2 regions of the Streptomyces sp. NPDC102270 genome follow, and region 1 is predicted to be linked to the other one. Evidence: riboswitches for the same ligand, from Rfam matches in the RefSeq annotation. Region 1 holds a riboswitch; the other holds the start of a gene.

The links. Region 1 has a riboswitch for thiamine pyrophosphate ahead of thiO (glycine oxidase ThiO). Riboswitches for the same ligand answer to the same signal wherever they lie in the genome.
Region 2: linked by a shared signal. The riboswitch ahead of thiC (phosphomethylpyrimidine synthase ThiC) and the one ahead of thiO (glycine oxidase ThiO) in region 1 are both predicted to bind thiamine pyrophosphate.

What each region holds. Positions count from the first base shown of each region.
Region 1 is NZ_JBIWLX010000006.1:11,616-21,799, reverse strand. Features, by position in the region: gene ACIRP7_RS12780 (TetR/AcrR family transcriptional regulator) at 1-120, shown strand, start outside; gene ACIRP7_RS12775 (DUF4126 domain-containing protein) at 512-1,126, shown strand; gene ACIRP7_RS12770 (phytoene desaturase family protein) at 1,512-3,014, shown strand; gene ACIRP7_RS12765 (hypothetical protein) at 3,031-4,011, opposite strand; gene metF (methylenetetrahydrofolate reductase [NAD(P)H]) at 4,068-4,991, opposite strand; gene thiE (thiamine phosphate synthase) at 5,124-5,774, opposite strand; gene ACIRP7_RS12750 (Rv2175c family DNA-binding protein) at 5,869-6,240, opposite strand; gene ACIRP7_RS12745 (NAD(P)/FAD-dependent oxidoreductase) at 6,896-8,116, opposite strand; gene ACIRP7_RS12740 (hypothetical protein) at 8,149-8,499, opposite strand; TPP riboswitch at 8,552-8,663, shown strand; gene thiO (glycine oxidase ThiO) at 8,661-9,824, shown strand; gene thiS (sulfur carrier protein ThiS) at 9,821-10,021, shown strand; gene ACIRP7_RS12725 (thiazole synthase) at 10,025-10,184, shown strand, end outside.
Region 2 is NZ_JBIWLX010000005.1:322,938-333,121, reverse strand. Features, by position in the region: gene cydB (cytochrome d ubiquinol oxidase subunit II) at 1-61, opposite strand, end outside; gene ACIRP7_RS11815 (cytochrome ubiquinol oxidase subunit I) at 80-1,588, opposite strand; gene hisC (histidinol-phosphate transaminase) at 1,775-2,854, opposite strand; gene ACIRP7_RS11805 (LacI family DNA-binding transcriptional regulator) at 3,279-4,391, shown strand; gene ACIRP7_RS11800 (metallophosphoesterase) at 4,591-5,652, shown strand; gene ACIRP7_RS11795 (hypothetical protein) at 5,846-6,709, shown strand; gene thiC (phosphomethylpyrimidine synthase ThiC) at 6,799-8,577, opposite strand; TPP riboswitch at 8,570-8,759, opposite strand; gene ACIRP7_RS11785 (YibE/F family protein) at 8,831-10,184, shown strand, end outside.

The sequences.
Region 1 (10,184 bases):
GGCATGGTCCTGGTGGCCGCCCTGGACTGGCAGTCCTTCCAGCCCGAGCGCTCCCTGGACGACGTGCACGCGGCGCTGTCGCGGCTGTTGCAGGGGCGGGTGAGCGGGCGCAGGGGATGACACCGGGCTGACATGCGAAAGCGCCGGTCCGCTGTGGCCGCGTCCCCCGCGGGCCACCTCGAACCGGCGCCTTCCCTTGCTCCCCCGCACTCCCCCGATCCCCCGTCCCCCCGTTGGGCCCCCGTTCGGTCGTTCCCCCGCTTTCCGGGTTCCCCCGTGCCTCGCTCCCGCCGGCCTCGGCCGACGGAAGGAGCGGGTCCGGGGCGGCTCCGTTCCGGCGCCCCGTGTCGCCGGTGCCGGAGCCGTTCCCCTTCGCCGTGCCTCCACTCTCCCGTTCAGGCAGGTCGAGGCCCATCCGCGCGCGTACTCATCTCCGCCCCTGGGTACGGATACTCAGTCCTGCGCACTCACCCCCAGGACGGCCCGTGGCCGACTGGCTACGATCGCGTCCGTGTCGGTACTCCCTTTGGTGTTCACGAGCGGCTGGGCCAGCGGCGTCAACGCGTACGCGGTGGTGCTGCTGCTCGGCGTGTTCGGCGCGACGGGGCTGAGCGACGACGTCCCCGAGACCCTTCAGCGCCCCGAAGTCCTCGTCGTGGCAGGCGTGTTGTTCCTGTGCGAGGCGGTGGCGGACAAGATCCCGTACGTCGACTCGGCGTGGGACTCCGTACACACCGTGGTCCGGCCGGTCGCCGGCGCCTGGGTCGGGGCGTTGCTCGCGGGGCAGAGCGGTTCGCTCAACGACGTGGTCGCGGGCCTGGTGGGCGGTTCGACGGCGCTGGCGAGCCACACGGTCAAGGCGGGCACCCGCATGGCGGTGAACGCCTCCCCGGAGCCCTTCAGCAACATCGTCCTGAGCCTGGCGGAGGATCTCGGCGTCGGCGGCATCGTCGCCTTCGCGATGTTCCACCCGGAGGCGGCGGCGATCATCGCGGGCGTCCTGCTGACGACCGGACTGGTGGTGCTGGTCTTCCTGATCTCCCGCATCCGGAGATTCCGCCGCCGCAGGGCCCGGCGACGGGAGGAGAGACGCCTGGCGACCCAGCAGGCCCGGCCACCGGCCTGACGCCGTAGACGGCCGGAACGACCCGACTTCCGCCTGCCGCACACCGCGAGTACCACCGCCGAGCCGACCACCGGACCGACGCCTTCGGCAGGCGAAACGACTTCGCCTCCGCCTGCCGCACCCGCGAGGCCACCGCCGAGCCAACCCCCTGCGGGGCCGTGCCCAGGCCTCCCCGTCCCCGGCTCGCACCACCCGCGGAACCGCGCCTCCCGCCCCCCGACCCGGTCTGCGCACCTGCACCGAGGCGGGCGAGGCCTTGGCCGGTCGCCCGGTGGGGCGTGGCCCGGAGGGGAACGGCAGACTGGCGCGTGCAAGGCGGTCCGACCTGCCCGTAACCGCGGCCCGCGGCCGGGGAGTGTCAGTGGCGGCCGATAAAGTCGCAGGCATGGCACGGATTGCGGTGATCGGCGCCGGGATGGGCGCGATGGCGGCTGCTGCCCGGCTGGCCGTCGCGGGCCACCGGGTGGCGGTGTACGAGCGTACGGAGACGTACGGCGGGGCGGTGCGCCGGTTCGAGCGGGACGGGTTCGGGTTCGACACCGGGCCGGGGCTGCTCACCCTTCCCGCTGTCTACCGCGATCTGTTCATCAAGACCGGCAAGGAGCCACTGGAGTCGGTCGTCGAGCTGGTCCAGGTCGACCCGTCGTCACGGCACGTCTTCACGGACGGCACCGAGGTGTCCCTGCCCAACGCCTCGCGCGCGGGAGTGGTCACCGCACTGGACGAGGCCCTCGGCGCGGGCGCGGGCGCACGCTGGGGCGACTTCCTCATCCGGGCCCGCGAGGCCTGGGACCGCACCCGCAGGCCGCTCCTGGAGGAGCCCCTGTGGCCCAACTGGCAGGTGCTGCAGCGTGAGCCCTACCCCGCGGTGCCGCACAAGCGGCTGCTGCGCACCCGCCGGGCCTGCACCCTGGCCCAGATCGGCGCCTGGGAGCTGCGGGACCCCCGTCTCGCGGCCCTGCTGTACGGCCACGCGCTCGCGTACGGCCTCGACCCCGGTTCCGCTCCGGCGAGCGCGGCCGTCCTGCCGTACGTGGAGCACGCCTTCGGGACCTGGTATGTCCGGGGCGGCGTAAGGGAGTTGGCGCGTGCGGTGTACGAGCGGTGCGTCCAGCGCAAGGTCGAGTTCCGCTTCGGCGCCGAGGTGACGGGCGTCCTGGAGAAGGACGGTCGCGCGGTCGGGCTGGAGTTCGCCGACGGGACGGTCGAGGAGGCGGACACCGTCGTCGGCACCGGACCTTGGCGGCTGCGCGCGCTCGTACCGGGTCGCGAGCTCTACGGCGGCGAGGGCGTCCTTCCCGGCGCCGAGGACCTGCACCCGGGCCGGTTCGTGGTGTGTCTCGCTCTGCGCGGCGCGCGCGAGCCGGACGCCGCGCACCGCACGGTGGTGTACGGCCCCGATCCGGAGGACAAGCTGGACCTGTTCGCCCACGGGGAGATGCCCGACCCCACGGTCCGGATCGACCGGCCGGACGACCCCGCGCTGCGCCCCGACGCGGACCACGAGTCCGTCGTGCTGACGGCGACCGTGCCCTGCGGCCGTGGATACGACTGGGTCACACCGGGGGTCGTCGAGACCTTCGCGGACCGGATGGTCGCCGCCGCCGAGCGGGCGATTCCCGGCTTGCGCGAGCGGATCCTGTGGCGCGAGGTGCGGACGCCGCTGCACACCGAGCGGGAGACAGGGGCCGAGGGCGGCGCCGTCCCCCCGCCCTCGCTGGCCGGCGGCGACGGCATCCTGCATCCGTCCAACAGCACGGCGATACCTGGCCTGTTCACGGTCGGCGGCTGGTCGCATCCCGGCGGCGGCCTCGCCCACGCCGGGATGTCAGGTGCGCTGGTGGCCGGACTGATCGTGGAGGGGCCGGAGTTCCGCGGCTCTCAGTGACGCGGGCAGCCCCGCGTCAGAAGCGGTACTGCTCGTCGTACCCCTGGCCCTGGTTGTGCTGCCCCTGGCCGCTGTCGTCCTGGTAGTACCCCTGCTCCTGCGGGAGTTCACCGCCGTAGGACTCGTCGGTGCGCTGCTGCGGCACCCACACCCCGCCGGCCGGGGTCTCGCCGCCGTACGTCCCGCCGTACTGGTCGTAGCCCTGCTGGACGAACTGCTGCTGGCCGCCGTAGGAGGTGTCGTACGAGCCCGCGCCATAGGTCTGGGTGCCGATGTACGGGTCGGAGTAGGCGGCGTACTGCTGCTGTCCGGCCGGGTCGTAGCCGTACTGCTGCTGGTCGTAGCCGGTGTAGCCGTCGTAGCCGTAGGTCTGGTCGGCGGCGGCCGTCGCGTACTGGTCCTGTGTCTGGCCCGTGGACGCGTAGGACTGGTCACCGGCGTAGGCGGAGTCGTTGTACACGCCGTAGGAGCCGGTGTCGTCGGGCAGCGGCTGCGGCTCGTAGACCGAGGTGGTCTCGGCGGCCGTGGGGGCGGCGGAGCGTGCGGGCGTGAAGACGTCGTCGCGGTCGTAGTCGTCGTCGTGGCCGAAGCCGGCGGTGTTGTCCGGCCGGCCCTGGTCGTACCCGGTCTCATCGAGATGGGCCGCGCCGCCCGTCGCCAGGTCGGAGGCCTCCAGGTCGGGCTCCTCGCGGCCGCGCTCGCGGCGGCTCTTCTTGCCGCCGGTCAGACCGCCCAGTGCGGCCGGGGGGTTGACCGCCCAGCCCTGCTCGAAGCCGCGACGGAAGGACAGGGTGACGTAGGTCTGGCCGACCGCGAAGGCGATCGCGCCCAGGCCGATGACGATCACCGACGGGATCAGCACGCCGAGGACCACACCGAGGAAGCCGACGAAGGCGAGCAGCCGCCAGCGCAGTCGCGCCTTGTACTGCAGCAGCACCTCGCCGAGCAGCCACAGCGCGACGAATCCGAACGCGATGTAGAGGACCGTCCAGCCCATGTACGCCCCTCTCCCAGTGACCGCTACGCAGTGTGTCGTATGTCCGTGCGGCCGGTCTAGGCCTGCGGTGGATGGTGCAGACCCAGGTTTTCGTAGATTTCCAGCGAGGCCGTTGAGTTGTTGAGCGTGATGAAGTGCAGTCCGGGCACTCCCTCGGACAGCAGTTGCGCGCAGAACTCCGTGGCGAACTCGATTCCGATTGAGCGTACAGCGGCCGGATCGTCCTTTGCTGTGAGGATCCGCTCTTTCAGGACGGAGGGGATGATCGCGTTACTGAGCTGTGGTAGCCGCTCCAGCATCCGGACGCTGGTCACGGGCATGATCTCCGGGATGACGGGGGTCGCGCAGCCCGCCGCGTCGACTCGGTCACGCAGCCGCAGATAGGACTCCGGCTGGAAGAACATCTGGGTGATGGCGTAGTCGGCGCCGGCACGGCACTTGTCCACGAAGCGCGCGACGTCGGTGTCCCAGTCGGCGGAGCGCGGGTGCATCTCCGGGAAGGCGGCGACACCGACACAGAAGTCGCCCGACTCCTTGATGAGCCGGACGAGTTCGGCGGCGTAGGTCAGGCCCTGGGGGTGCGCCACCCACTCGGCCATCGGGTCGCCGGGCGGGTCGCCGCGCACGGCCAGCATGTTGCGGATCCCGGCGTCGGCGTACTGGCCGATGATGTTGCGCAGTTCCGCGATGGAGTGGTTGACCGCGGTGAGGTGGGCGACCGGGGTCAGGGTGGTGTCCGCGACGATCTGCTGGGTCTCCTTGACGGTGCCCGCGCGGGTGGAGCCGCCGGCGCCGTAGGTGACGGAGACGAAGTCCGGGGCGACCGCCTCGACCCTCCTGAGGGCGCTCCACAGGTTCCGCTCGCCTTTGGGGGTCTTCGGCGCCGAGAACTCGAAGGAGTACGTCGTCTTTCCCGCGGCGAGCATGTCGCGCACCGTGCGTGCGCGGTCAGTCCTGGTGGATGCGGTTCCTAGGGCCATACCGGCAGGTTAGCCAGGGGGCAGCGGTCACCCAACCAGATCAGGGAAATTTGCCCGTTTTGTCGACTTGTTGTCCATCCTTCGGACACCGGGCCGATCATGCGACCGGCCTCTCCGGTCGGCGCCGACCCGTCACCACGTGTCACGCAACCGCTTCGCGAACTCCGCGGCGGCCGCGCCCGGATCGTCCGCCTCGGTGATCGCCCGGACGACCACGACCCGGCGGGCGCCGGCCTCCAGGACCTCGTCGAGGTTGCCGAGGTCGATGCCCCCGATGGCGAACCAGGGGCGGTCGGTGCCGAGGGCGGCGGTGTGGCGGACCAGGTCGAGGCCGGGGGCGTGCCGGCCCGGCTTGGTGGGGGTCGGCCAGCAGGGGCCGGTGCAGAAGTAGTCCACGCCGTCCTGCTCGGCGGCCGCTGCGGCCTCCGACTCGGCGTGGGTGGAGCGGCCTATGAGGATGTCGTCGCCGAGGATCGCGCGGGCGGCGGGGACGGGCAGGTCGCCCTGGCCCAGATGCAGTACGTCGGCACCGGCCGCGTGGGCGACGTCGGCCCGGTCGTTGACCGCGAGAAGCTTGCCGTGGCGCGCGCAGGCGTCGGCGAACACCCGCAGATGCTCCAGTTCCTCGGCCGCCTCCATGCCCTTGTCCCGCAGCTGCACGATGTCGACACCGCCGGCCAGGACCGCGTCCAGGAACTCGGCGAGGTCGCCCTGGCGCCTGCGGGCGTCCGTGCACAGGTAGACACGGGCGTCGGCGAGCTGGGTGCGGGCGGTGTCGGGCATGCGTGTGTCTCCCCCGGGTTCGGTGGCGTACGGGCCGTGCCGGACCGTGGCCGTGGCCTCGGTGGTCACGGCCCGTACGCCGGTGTGGTTCGGATCAGACGGCGAGCGCCTGGGCCCGGCGCTTCACCTCCGTGCCGCGATTCTCGCTCAGGGCCTGCGCGGGGGTGCCGGGCAGGCTGTCGTCGGGCGTGAAGAGCCACTCCAGCATCTCTTCGTCGGTGAAGCCGTCGTCCCTCAGGAGCGTCAGGGTCCCGGTCAGGCCCTTGACGACCTTCTGCTCGGCCACGTCGATGAAGGCGGCGGGCACGTGCAGCGCGCGGTTCTCACCACGGCGTACGGCGATGAGCTGGCCCTCCTTGACCAGCTGCCGCACACGCGTCACCTCGACATCGAGCATCTCTGCGATGTCGGGGAGGGTGAGCCAGGCGGGGACGAGAGCATCGATCTTTGCGTCAATCTCGGTCACGGGATTAAGCGTGCCATCCCGCACTGACAGTCGGAAGCCGGGGCACCTCCGACGGGGGGACGGAAGGGCTGATCGCCGGGTGCGCTCAGGGTGGCCCCGGGGGCCGAAAGAGAGGCCGGCAGCAGGTCAGGGGCACCGAGCAGTATCGGGCCGCGTCGCCGGACCACGCCGCCGACCGACGCGCCACTGTGATCGCCGGTGGCGTCCGATTGCGCAGCGCCTCGCCCGGGAAGCCCAAGCGTGGCCGCCGGTAGGTCAGGGGCATCAGGCACCACTAGGCCGCGCCGCCGAGCGACCCGCCACCGCAATTCGCCGACCGCGACCGATCGCGCGACACGCTGCCCAGACGGCCGAAAGCATGGCCGCCAGCAGCTCAGGCGCGTCAAACACCACCAGACCGCGCCACCGCGGCGGAAGGGCCTTGCCCGGGTCACGACACGGTGGTCCGCCTCCGCCGTGGTTGCCAGCGGCGGCATACGGGGCCCGGTCGCCTCGCCGTCCATGTCGGAGGCGACGGAGAAGGCGACGGACTCGTCGCCCTTTCCGGAGGCCTTCACCGGGGCGACCTTGCCTGCGCCATCGTCGGCCTCCGTGGCCGGACGGGCCGCCCACGCCCTCGCCCTCGCCGCTCAGGAATCGCCGGGCCCCGGGCCGCCTACGCCGTCGCCGCCTTGAGCGGTCTCGCCGGGTCTGCCAACAGTTCCGGGTCCATCTCCGTGCCCGCCTCGATCAGGCGGCGGCCCTGGGCCAGGTCGCGGGGCCGGCCCACCGCCAGGAGGGCCACCAGGCGGTTCTCGCGCAGCCAGCACACCGTCCAGGCGGGACCGGACGGCTCGCCGCGCCACAGGGTCGTGTCGGCGGAAGCGTGGTGGCCGGCGTACTGGACGAAGCGGCCGAACTGCTCGGACCAGAAGTACGGGACCGGGTCGTAGACCGTGGGGGTCTCGCCCAGGATGTCGGCGGCCACCGTGCGGGGGCCCTGGAGGGCGTTGTCCCAGTGGTGGACCAGCAGGCGCTCGCCGTACCGCGCCGAGGGGAAGGAGGCGCAGTCGCCGACCGCGTAGACGTCCGGCGCGGAGGTGCGCAGCCGGTCGTCGGCGAGGACCTCGCGGTGGGCGCCCAGCTCGATGCCGGAACCGGCGAGCCAGGCCGTTGCCGGCCGGGCGCCGATACCGACCACCACAGCGCCCGCGGCCACCCGGGAACCGTCGTCCAGGACGACCGCGCCCGGATCGACACGCTCCACGCGCGCGTTCGTCCGCAGAACGGCCCCGGCGTCGGCGTACCAGGAGGCCATCGGCGCGGCCACCTCGGCGGGCAGCGCGCCCGCGAGCGGCCGGTCGGCGGCTTCCACGACCGTCACCGCGCAGCCCGACTCGCGTGCGGCGGTGGCGAACTCGGCGCCGATCCAGCCCGCGCCGACGACCACGATGTCGTGCTGCCGGGCCAGCACGGGGCGCAGTCGCTCGGCGTCGTCGAGGGTGCGCAGCAGATGCACGCCGGGCACGCCCTCCGTGCCGGGCAGCCGGATCGGTTCGGCACCGGTGGCGATGACCAGGACGTCGTACGGGCAGGGCCCGGCCTCGGTGTCCAGCTCGTGCGCGTCGGGGCGCACGCCCAGCGCCTCGCGGCCGAGCTGCAGTTCGATGCCGAGGGCCTCGAAGTCCACGTCGAAGGCGGATCCCTCGGCCTTGCCCAGCAGCACGGCCTTGGAGAGCGGCGGACGGTCGTACGGCTGATGGGGCTCCGCGCCGATCAGCGTGACGGTTCCCGTGAAGCCCTGTTCCCGCAGGGCGACCGCGGTCTGCACCCCGGCCATGCCCGCGCCGACCACGACCACCCGCCGCTGCGCCCGCGCCTGCATCTGCTCGCTCATTTGATCACCATAGTCACCTGACAATCAGTCAGTCAGGAGTCGTGCTCCGTGACCTGCTCCACAACGCTCGTCCCGCTGCCCGGTTGCGACTCCCACTCCCACGTCTCCTCCAGCCGCACCCGGCCGTCGGGAAGCTCCACGACCGTCGAGACACAGTGCCCGGAGGATGTCGTCCCGTCAGGCTTGAGCTGGACGTACCGGAAGTCGAGACGGTCCCCCGCGCGCGTGCCGACGAGATGGCCGCGTACGACGTCGCCGCCCGCGTACTCCGCCCAGATCTCCCCGTCCTTCTCGTGGTAGGTGAACCGGGTGCGCGTCCCGACCTGACCCGGTGCCTGATCGGCCACCGGGGCGAGGACGAGACCGTCGAGCGAGCGGGGCATGGTGCGAGGCTCCCTTACAGCGGCACACGGGCACGGGCTAGGGTGGCCAACGTAGAGCACTCGCGGGAGCCCGGACGCACCGGGCTGAGAGGGAGGCTGGCGGCCTCCGACCGTACGAACCTGATCCGGGTCATGCCGGCGAAGGGAGGGGCTGGACGCCCATGTCCTCACGTACGTCAGACGTCCTCGTCGTCGGGGGCGGCATCATCGGCCTGGTCACGGCCTGGCGGGCCGCCCAGCACGGTCTCACCACGGCCGTCGTGGATCCCGAACCGGGCGGCGGGGCCGCCCAGGTGGCCGCCGGGATGCTGGCCGCGGTCACCGAACTGCACTACGGCGAGCAGACCCTGCTGGGCCTGAACCTCGCCTCCGCCCAGCGCTATCCCGCCTTCGCGGCCGAGCTCACCGAACTGACCGGACAGGATCTCGGTTACCGCCGGTGCGGCACGCTCGCCGTCGCCCTGGACGCCGACGACCGCGCCCACCTCCGCGAACTGCACGCGCTCCAGCGGCAGTCGGGGCTGGAGTCGGAGTGGCTGTCCGGCCGGGAGTGCCGGCGGCTGGAGCCGATGCTCGCGCCGGGGGTGCGGGGCGGGCTGCGGGTGGACGGCGACCACCAGATCGATCCGCGCCGCCTCACGCGCGCGTTGCTGGCCGCGTGCGAGCAGGCAGGTGTCGTCTTCCACCGCGCGTGGGCCAAGGGCCTCCGTGTCGCGGGGGACCGGGCCGCGGGAGTCACCACGACTGACGGCGACGACCTGGGCGGGGGCCAGGTCGTGCTCGCCGCCGGAAGCCTCAGCGGCCGCCTCGAAGGGATCCCCGCGGACGTCCTGCCCCCGGTACGGCCCGTCAAGGGCCAGGTGCTCCGGCTGACCGTTCCTCCGCGCTGCGCGCCCTTCCTGAGCCGCACGGTGCGGGCCGTGGTCCGCGGCAGCCAGGTCTATCTGGTGCCGCGCGAGAGCGGAGAGCTGGTGATCGGCGCGACCAGCGAGGAGCTGGGGTGGGACACGACGGTGACCGCGGGCGGGGTGTACGAGCTGCTGCGGGACGCCCACGAACTCGTCCCCGGCATCACCGAACTGCCGCTCACAGAGACCCGCGCGGGACTGCGCCCGGGCTCCCCGGACAACGCCCCGCTGCTCGGGCCCACGGAACTGGCCGGGCTGGTGCTCGCGACCGGCCACTATCGCAATGGCGTGCTGCTCACGCCGATCACCGGGGACGCCATGGTGCACGTCCTGACGACCGGTGAGCTCCCCGACGCGGCACGCCCGTTCACCCCGAGGCGCTTCGCCGCCACGGAGCTCCTGGAGCAGCCGGCATGAACATCTCCGTCAACGGAGAGCCGCGGGAGTTCGCTCCCGGCACGGCTCTCGACACCGTCGTGCGGGCGGTGACGGCGGCGCCCGCCGGGGTGGCCGCCGCGCTCAACGAGACCGTGGTCCCGCGCACGCAGTGGCCCTCGACGCCACTCGCCGAGGGAGACCGCGTGGAAGTCCTCACCGCCGTCCAAGGAGGCTGACCGATGGCCGACGATCCCTTTGTCATCGGCGGTACGTCCTTCTCGTCCCGGCTGATCATGGGCACGGGCGGCGCGCCCAGCCTGGAGGTGCTGGAACGGGCGCTGGTCGCCTCCGGCACGGAGCTGACGACGGTCGCGATGCGGCGGGTGAACCCCTCGGTGC
Region 2 (10,184 bases), on a different contig from region 1:
GGAAGAAGTAGCCGGTCCACAGGACGGCGATGAGCACGAACCAGACGTCGTGAAGTTCCATGACTCGATCTCCCTCGGCCTAGTACGAGAAGGCCATCGGCTTGTCGGCGTCACTGGTGTCGCCGCCGATCTTCGTGGGCGGGTTGAGGTCGGCCTCGGAGAGTTCGGGCGGGCCGGCCTTGACGTACTTCACGAGCAACTTGACCTCGACGACGGCGAGGATGGCGTACAGAGCCGTGAAGACGAGCATCGAGATGAGGACCTCGGCCTGGGAGACGCCGGGGGAGACCGCGTGCCGGGTCTGCAGGACGCCGTAGACGACCCATGGCTGGCGGCCCATCTCGGTGAAGATCCAGCCCCAGGAGTTGGCGATCAGGGGGAAGCCCAGGGTCCAGATCGCCACGAGCCAGTAGAGCCTGCCGAGCTTGGGGCTGAGGGCCTTGTTCTTGAAGAGGACCAGATGCGGCACCTCGTCCTCGGCGACCCTCAGGTGCTGCGGGAGCATGAACTTCTTGCGGGTCAGCCAGAGTCCGGCGAGGCCGATGGCGAAGGACGTCATGCCGAAGCCGATCATCCAGCGGAAGGCCCAGAAGGTGACGGGGATGTTGGGCCGGTAGTCGCCCGGCCCGTACTTCTGCTGCTCGGCCTTGTTGACGTCGTTGATGCCGGGGATGTATGAGGTGAAGTCGTCGTTGGCGAGGAAGGACAGCAGGCCCGGGATCTCGATGGCCACGCTGTTGTGGCCCTTCTCCACGTCGCCGTAGGCGAAGATCGAGAAGGGTGCGGAGTCCTGACCGTCCCACAGGGCCTCGGCGGCCGCCATCTTCATCGGCTGTTGCTTGAACATGACCTTGCCGAGCGTGTCACCGCTGATCGCGGTGAGCATGCCGGCGATGACCACGGTGACCAGGCCGAGGCGCAGCGAGGTCTTCATCACGGGGATGTGCTTCTTGCGGAACAGGTGCCAGGCCGCGATGCCGACCATGAAGGCGCCGCCGGTCAGGAAGCAGGCGGACATCGTGTGGAAGACCTGGGCGAGCGCGGTGTTCTGGGTCAGCACCGCCCAGAAGTCGGTGAGTTCCGCGCGGCCCTTCTCCTTGTTGATCCGGTAGCCGACGGGGTGCTGCATCCACGAGTTGGCCGCGAGGATGAAGTACGCCGACAGGATCGTGCCGATCGAGACCATCCAGATGCAGGCCAGGTGGATCTTCTTGGGCAGCTTGTCCCAGCCGAAGATCCACAGGCCGATGAAGGTGGACTCGAAGAAGAAGGCGATCAGGGCCTCGAAGGCGAGCGGGGCGCCGAAGACATCGCCGACGAAGCGCGAGTAGTCGGACCAGTTCATGCCGAACTGGAACTCCTGCACGATGCCGGTGACGACCCCCATCGCGATGTTGATCAGGAAGAGCTTGCCCCAGAACTTGGTGGCCCTGAGGTACTTCTGCTTCTCCGTACGCACCCAGGCGGTCTGGAGGCCTGCCGTGAGGGCGGCCAGGGAGATCGTCAGGGGGATGAACAGGAAGTGGTAGACGGTGGTGATGCCGAACTGCCAGCGCGCCAGGGTCTCCGGCGCCAGAGCCAGGTCCACGTCGCCGCTCCTTACCTCACAGGCTTGTGGAACAAATGCGGGTGAAGCGACCGCTTGTGAAAGCGTTCACATTCACAAGCCCAGTATGCCGCACCTGCTTTCGATAGCCGAAGGGGGGTCCCGATTACCGCCGGGACCCCCCTCGCCGACCTGCCCCGACCTGCGCAGACGCGCGGCCGGTGTGAGCTAGAACTCCTTGCGGAAGCCCTCCGCCGCCTTCAGGAAGATGTCGTTCGCCTCGGCCTCGCCGACCGTCACGCGCACCCCCTCGCCCGCGAAGGGCCGTACGACCACGCCGTGCTGCTCGCACGCCGCCGCGAAGTCGACCGTGCGCTCCCCCAGCCGCAGCCAGACGAAGTTGGCCTGGGTCTCCGGCACCGTCCAGCCCTGGGCCCGCAGCCCCTCCACCACACGGTTGCGCTCACAGACCAGCGAGCCGACCCGGCCCAGGAGTTCGTCCTCGGCGCGCAGCGAGGCGATCGCCGCCTCCTGTGCGAGCTGGCTCACCCCGAAGGGCACCGCCGTCTTGCGCAGCGCCGCGGCCACCGGCTCGTGGGCGATCGCGAAGCCGACCCTGAGGCCGGCGAGGCCGTACGCCTTGGAGAAGGTGCGCAGCACACAGACGTTCGGCCGCGTGCGGTACAGCTCCACGCCGTCCGGCACCTCGGGGTCCCGGATGAACTCGCGGTATGCCTCGTCCAGCACCACCAGTACGTCACTGGGCACCCGGTCGAGGAACCGTTCCAGCTCGGCCCGCCTCACGACCGTGCCCGTCGGGTTGTTGGGGTTGCAGACGAAGATCAGCCGGGTCCGCTCGGTGATCGCGTCGGCCATCGCGTCCAGGTCGTGCACATCGCCGGCCGTCAGCGGTATCCGCACCGAGGTGGCACCGCTGATCTGCGTGATGATCGGGTACGCCTCGAAGGACCGCCACGCGTAGATTACCTCGTCGCCCGGTCCCGAGGTCGCCTGGACGAGCTGCTGGGCGACGCCGACGGAGCCGGTGCCGGTGGCCAGGTGGGAGAGCGGGACACCGAAGCGCTCGGACAGCTCGTTCATCAGGCCCGTGCAGGCCATGTCCGGGTAGCGGTTGAAGGTGGAGACCGCGGCCGTCACGGTCTCCAGCACGCCCGGCAGCGGCGGGTACGGGTTCTCGTTGGAGGACAGCTTGTAGGCCACCGGACCGCCGGCAGCGGCGGGCTTGCCCGGCTTGTACGTGGGGATCCCCTCCAGCTCGGCACGCAGCTTGGGGCTTGTCTCACTCACCGCAGTCCTCCTCATGACCACCGACGCATGGCGGCCGACTCCGGCAGCCGGCTTCCAATACTGCTCACCTTATGAGGATTGGGCCCCGCTGCGTACAGGTGAGAACCAACCTCATCGGCCCCACCGGCATCAGGGGCATCACCGTACGAAGTCAGACGAATCAGGGGGCGCGGTCACATATATCTATGCGCCGGTGGCTCACGCCGTAGCGCGCGTCACCCGTGAAGGTGAGTTGAGACCTCTTCGAAACATCGGGAACTTGGCAGGCCCATGCGTGCCGACAAGTTACGTAGTGCCATTGGATCGTTTAACTGGCTTTGTTTCCCAGGCAGTTGGTAGTAAATGACCTTGCAGAAACGTGCCTGTCAACGCGTGCATATGCGTCCGCCCTACCCCACCACATGAGCCCTACTATCGGCTCGCCATGACAGCAGCAGGGAAGCACCAGGTGAGCCGCGCGGAAACCTCACGTCGAGGCAGTCGGCCGGGCCGGGCGGGCATCAGAGACGTGGCCGCCGCCGCCGGAGTCTCCATCACGACCGTCTCCGATGCCCTGAACGGAAAGGGCAGGCTCCCGGACGCCACCCGCCGCCATGTCAGGGAGGTCGCCGACCGACTGGGCTACCGCCCCTCGGCCGCGGCCAGAACCCTCCGTACCGGCAAGTCGGGACTTATCGGCCTGACCGTGACGACGTACGGGGATGAACCTTTCACCTTCACCGAGTTCGCGTACTTCGCCGAGATGGCGCGCGCCGCAACCTCCGCCGCGCTCGCCCGCGGCTACGCCCTCGTCATCCTCCCCGCGACCTCGCGCCACGACGTCTGGTCGAACGTCGCCCTGGACGGCACGGTGGTCATCGACCCGTCCGACCAGGACCCGGTCGTCAGCGAGCTGGTCCGGCAGGGTCTGCCGGTGGTGTCGGACGGCCGCCCGGCCGGGTCGCTGCCGGTCACCGCCTGGGTCGACAACGACCACGAGGCTGCCGTCCTCGGCATCCTCGACCATCTGGCAGACGCCGGCGCCCGCCGCATCGGCCTGCTGACCGGGACGACGACGGACACGTACACCCATCTGTCGACCACCGCGTATCTGCACTGGTGCGAGCGGGTGGGCCAGGATCCGGTCTACGAGGCCTACCCGGCGCACGATCCGTGCGCGGGCGCCGTCGCCGCCGACCGGCTGCTCGCCCGCCCCGACCGACCGGACGCCGTCTACGGCCTGTTCGACCCGAACGGCACCGACCTGCTGGCCGCCGCCCGACGCTACGGGCTGCGCGTCCCGGACGACCTGCTGATCGTCTGCTGCAGCGAGTCCACCGTGTACGCCAGCACCGAGCCGCCCGTCACCACGCTCTCTCTCAAGCCCCGCCGCATCGGCACGGCCGTGATCCAGCTCCTCATCGATGCCATCGAAGGGGTCGCATCGGACCAACCGGTCGAGCAGGTGATACCGACGGAGCTGATCGTGCGCACCTCGTCCCAGCGGCGGGCCCCGCGCACGACGGTCAGCCCGCCGCGGTCGCCCGAGGAGGAGTAGCCGGGAGACGGCCGGCGGGGTCGAAGCCCGGTCCAAACGGGGCGAATGCCGCGGTGAACAGGAGTCTTGCTCCGATTCACCACCCCTGGGTCATCACATGGCGCGATCCGCATTCCTATGATGGGCCCACGACACCGCGGGCCGCTGCGACCAGGCAGTCCGAAGCGGTGCAGATGCGGCGCGATGGTGGAGGGGTCTGATGACTCAGGGGGCCGGTCAGGGACCCGAGGTGGAGCGCACGGCGGTGCTGCGCGACTTCCGGGTGCCCGCGTACGTCAACGAGACCGGTCCGTACGGCCACAGCACGCACCCCGGTGATGTCGTCCCGGCCCAGGATGCCTACCCGGAGGGATACACCCCCACCGAGCAGGACCTGCCCGTCATCGACCACGGTGACGGGATCCAGACGGCCGCCGACCCCGCTGAGCGGGCGGAGGAGGGTCCCGGCCCGCTGTTCGTCGTCGGCGACGTCCACGGCTACCTCGACGAACTGATGGCCGCACTCCACGAGAAGGGCCTCGTCGACGCCGCGGGCAACTGGTGCGCGGGCACCGCCCGGCTGTGGTTCCTCGGCGACTTCACCGACCGCGGGCCCGACGGCATCGGCGTCATCGACCTCGTGATGCGGCTGTCCGCGGAGGCCGCGGCGGCGGGCGGCTACTGCAAGGCCCTCATGGGCAACCACGAGCTGCTGCTGATCGGCGCCAAGCGGTTCGGCGACACGCCGGTCAACTCCGGCGCGGGCACCGCCACCTTCCAGGCGGCCTGGCTGCTCAACGGCGGGCAGAAGACCGACATGGACCGCCTCCAGGACCACCACCTGCAGTGGATGTCCCGCCTGGACGCCGTCGAGGAGGTCGACGGGCATCTGCTGGTGCACTCAGACACCACCGCCTACCTCGACTACGGCGACTCGATCGAGGCGGTCAACGACACCGTCCGCGAGACCATCACGCGCAATGACGCGGACGAGGTCTGGGACCTGTTCCGCAAGTTCACCAAGCGTTTCTCCTTCCGCGACGAAGGCGGCGCCGACCATGTGCGCTCCCTGCTCGACACATACGGCGGCACCCGCATCGTGCACGGCCACAGCCCGATCCCCTATCTGCTCGGCGAAGTCGGCTCCGAGGACGACAAGGAGGATTCCGGCCCGGTGGTGGAGGGACCGCACGTCTACGCCGACGGACTGGCCATCGCGATGGACGGCGGGGTGACCATGGCCGGAAAACTGCTGGTCCAGCAACTGCCTCTGGATATCTGACCCTTCACAGGCCAGACATTCCCCCAGGACGGACCGACCGTCGACCGCGCAGGCCAGAGGCCAATTTCTGGAAACCCCCTGTCACCCTGTGCCGTGCCCGCTCTACCATCTGCTTATCCGTAGCAGGCTCCCCTCCGTTTCTGCCCGACGGCTCGTTGGCATGCGAGCCCCAAGCCCTACGGAGCATCGGGGGATGCACATGAACAGCCTTCCGCAGCACCTGCACAGCGAGGACCGCCAGGAGTACGAGCGGATCCTCGATGAGGCGCTGCGCTCCGCACCACGCCGTCCCGAACTGGCCGCGGTCGGACAGCGGCTGAATCCCGAACAGCTGCGCACCATGGCCCTCAACGCCACCGCGCTCATCACGGCGGCCGCGGCGACCGAGTACCAGCACTACGTGAAGGTCCGCGAGGAACAGCGCCGCCCGTCGACGCCGTCCACCCTGTCGTCCGTGCACGAACCCGGCCCCGCCGATTCAGGCACGGGTGCGATGGGGCTCGCCACCACCATGGGAGAGGTCGCCGAGACCGCCGGTGCGGGCGCCGTCGCCGTCGCCGCCGTTCTGACGCCCGTCCTCGCCGGAATCGCCGCGGCGATTTTCCTGCTCGTGGGTTACGTCCTCCAGATGCTCAGCCCACCGCCGGCGTTCGCCCACGCCATGATCACTATCGGATGGGTGTTCGGCGCCCTGACCGCGGCCGCGATCCTGGTCGCCGCCTGCGGCCTGCTGCTCACCGCACTGCACAACCGGCCCTCGCCGGACGCGGGGTACGGCGAACTGAGCGAGGAGGTGGCACGGGCGAAGGACGCCTGGCGCGAGGCCCTGCTGGAACGCGGCCTCCTCCCCTTCCTCAGAGACGCCCTCGCCGATCCCGGCACCGCCGCACTGCACCACACGGCACCGCCCGCACCGCCCAGCCGGATGCCCAGCCTCGGCTACGACCGCCCGGGCTTCAGCAGCCCGGACGACGGAGCCTCCGGTGCCCGCCCGAGCTTCACCAGCCCGGACTACACCAGCCCGGACTTCGGGGGGCCGGAACACCAGCCGGAGTAACTCCCGGCAGCCCCTCGGCTTGCGCCCCCACCACGGGGAGCGCAAGCCGAAGACCCGGCCACAGGCCACCCGCCGACGGCTCGCCTACATCAGTCGGCGATCGGCAGATAGACCCGGTTGCCCGCCGCCGCGAACTCCTTCGACTTCTGCGCCATCCCCTCCTCGATCTCCTCCTGGCTGCCGCCGTGACGGCGGCGGATGTCCTGGGAGATCTTCATCGAGCAGAACTTCGGCCCGCACATGGAGCAGAAGTGGGCCGTCTTGGCCGGTTCGGCCGGGAGGGTCTCGTCGTGGAACTCCCGGGCGGTGTCGGGGTCGAGGGCCAGGTTGAACTGGTCCTCCCAGCGGAACTCGAAGCGGGCGTCGGAGAGGGCGTCGTCCCACTCCTGGGCGCCTGGGTGTCCCTTGGCGAGGTCGGCCGCGTGGGCGGCGATCTTGTAGGTGATGACACCCGTCTTGACGTCGTCCCGGTTGGGCAGGCCCAGATGCTCCTTGGGCGTGACGTAGCAGAGCATCGCGGTGCCCCACCAGGCGATCATCGCGGCACCGATGCCGGAGGTGATGTGGTCGTAGGCCGGAGCGATGTCGGTGGTCAGCGGGCCGAGCGTATAGAACGGAGCTTCATCGCAGATCTCCTGCTGAAGGTCGATGTTCTCCTTGATCTTGTGCATCGGAACATGTCCCGGGCCCTCGATCATGGTCTGTACGTTGAAACGCTTCGCGATCCGGTTGAGTTCCCCCAGCGTGCGCAACTCCGCGAACTGCGCCTCGTCGTTGGCGTCCGCGATCGAACCGGGCCGGAGCCCGTCGCCCAGCGAGTACGTGACGTCGTAGGCGGCGAGGATCTCGCACAGTTCCTCGAAGTTCTCGTACAGGAACGACTCCTTGTGGTGCGCGAGGCACCACGCCGCCATGATCGAGCCGCCGCGCGAGACGATGCCCGTCTTGCGGTTCGCGGTCAGGGGTACGTACGGCAGGCGCACGCCCGCGTGGACCGTCATGTAGTCCACGCCCTGCTCGGCCTGCTCGATGACCGTGTCCTTGTAGATTTCCCAGGTCAGCTCCTCGGCGCGACCGTCGACCTTCTCCAGGGCCTGGTAGAGCGGCACCGTGCCGATGGGGACGGGGGAGTTGCGCAGCACCCACTCGCGGGTGGTGTGGATGTTGCGGCCGGTGGACAGGTCCATGACCGTGTCGGCTCCCCACCGGGTCGCCCAGGTCATCTTCTCGACCTCCTCCTCGATGGAGGAGGTCACCGCGGAATTGCCGATGTTGGCGTTGACCTTCACCAGGAACCGCTTGCCGATGATCATCGGCTCGATCTCCGGGTGGTTGACGTTCGCCGGCAGCACCGCGCGCCCCGCCGCGATCTCCTCGCGCACGACCTCGGGAGAGACGTTCTCCCGGATGGCCACGTACTCCATCTCCGGTGTGACCTCGCCGCGGCGGGCGTAGGCGAGCTGTGTGACCGCCTTGCCGTCACGGCTACGGCGCGGCTGGCGGGACCTCCCCGGGAAGACCGCGTCGAGGTTACGGAGACCACCCCGCGGTGAGGTGTGCTTGATCCCGTCGTCCTCGGGGCGCATGGGACGGCCCGCGTACTCCTCGGTGTCCCCTCGGGCGATGATCCAGTTCTCCCGCAGCGGCACGAGGCCCCGGCGGACGTCCGTCTCGGTGAGCGGATCGGTGTACGGGCCCGACGTGTCGTACAGCGTGACCGACTGCCCGTTGGTGAGGTGCACCTGACGGACCGGCACCCGCAGATCGGGGCGCGAGCCCTCGATGAACGCCTTGTGCCAGCCGATGGACTTCCCGGCCTCCCCGTCGAGCTGGTCGGAGGCAGGCGTGCGCGCGTCCTTGATGGTCATGAGACCTACTCCCTACGCCGGCATTACCCGGTAACAGGTTCGGCGGTCGACGCAGCGGTTTCCGTCTGCCGACGCTTCGTGGGGAACATCACTCGCTTGAGATGACGTTCCACGTGAAACATCGCTGGGACGGAGGTCAGCGCCCTCTCAGCCCGGTGCTCCGAGCTCCCGCGTGTACAAAGGTGGCTCCACGCTAGCGTCACTTCGGGCGCGGTGAACAGAGGGCCCCTGTCGTTCTTGCGATGATCGGTCGGTGACCACGACGCATCAGCCTCCTTACCCGCCTCCCGAGCCTCCGCGCCGACCGGGCTCCGGAAACGGCCCTGGGCACGGCCCCGGCAGCGGCTCCCGCGGTGGCTTCGGAGACGGCGGGGGCGGCCTGGCCGGTGGGACCGGCGACCGGCGCGAGCATGAGCACGAGCCCGATGGCGGGTATGGCGGCGGTCACGGCTACGGCCACGGTCAGGGCGCGAGTCAGGGCGGCCTGGGCAGCGATGGCGGCCTGGGGGGTGGCAATGGCGGCGACGGTGGCCATGGCGGCGAGGGACACGGGCACGGTCCCGGTGACGGGCGTGGTTCCGGTGACGAGCGAGGTCCCGGTGGCGCGCACGGGCATGGGATCGGGCCCGGTTCCGGCGGTGGGCACGGCCACTCGCACAGTCATGCTCATGGACCGGCAACTCCCGTCTCCAAGCACCTGCGCAAGGTCATCGCGGCGATCCTCATCCCGTTCGGCGTAGCCGTGGTGGTGGGGCTCGGGGTGTTGTGGCCCGGCGGCGCCCCGGCACACGAACGCACCGGAGTCGGCTTCGACCGGCAGACCCAGCAGGCCACGGTCAGCAAGGTCGTGAGCGTCAGCTGCAAGTCGGTGAACGCCTCGGGTGAGGCCCCCACCGGGGACACCTCCACAGCCGAGGGCTCCTCAGCCGAGCAACAGGCGAACGGCACCTGCAAGAAGGCGACGATCCGGGTCGACACCGGCGACGACAAGGGCCGCACCTTCACGGAGATCGTCCAGCCGGACCAGTCACGGCAGTTGCACGAGGGCGAGAAGGTCGTGGTCGCGTACGAGCCCTCCGCGCCCAGGGACTTGCAGTACTCGGTCGCCGACGTGAACCGCAGGTTCCCGATGGGGCTGCTCGCCGGTATCTTCGCGCTCGCCGTCGTGGTCGTCGGGCGGCTGCGCGGAGTCATGGCGCTGGTCGCGCTGGCCATCAGCTTCATGGTGCTGAACTTCTTCATCCTGCCCGCGATCCTCCAGGGCTCGAACCCACTGCTCGTGGCGGTGATCGGGGCGAGCGCCATCATGCTGATCGCCCTCTACCTGTGCCACGGCCTGTCGGCCCGTACCTCCGTGGCGGTACTGGGGACGCTGATCTCGCTCGTGCTGATCGGTATCCTCGGCTCGCAGTTCATCGGCTGGGCAGCGCTGACGGGCAACACGGACGACAACACCGGGCTCATCCACGGGCTGTACCCGTCGATCGACATGAGCGGTCTGCTGCTCGCCGGTGTCATCATCGGCTCGCTCGGTGTCCTGGACGACGTGACGGTCACGCAGACCTCGGCGGTCTGGGAGCTGCACGAGGCCAACCCGACGATGGGCT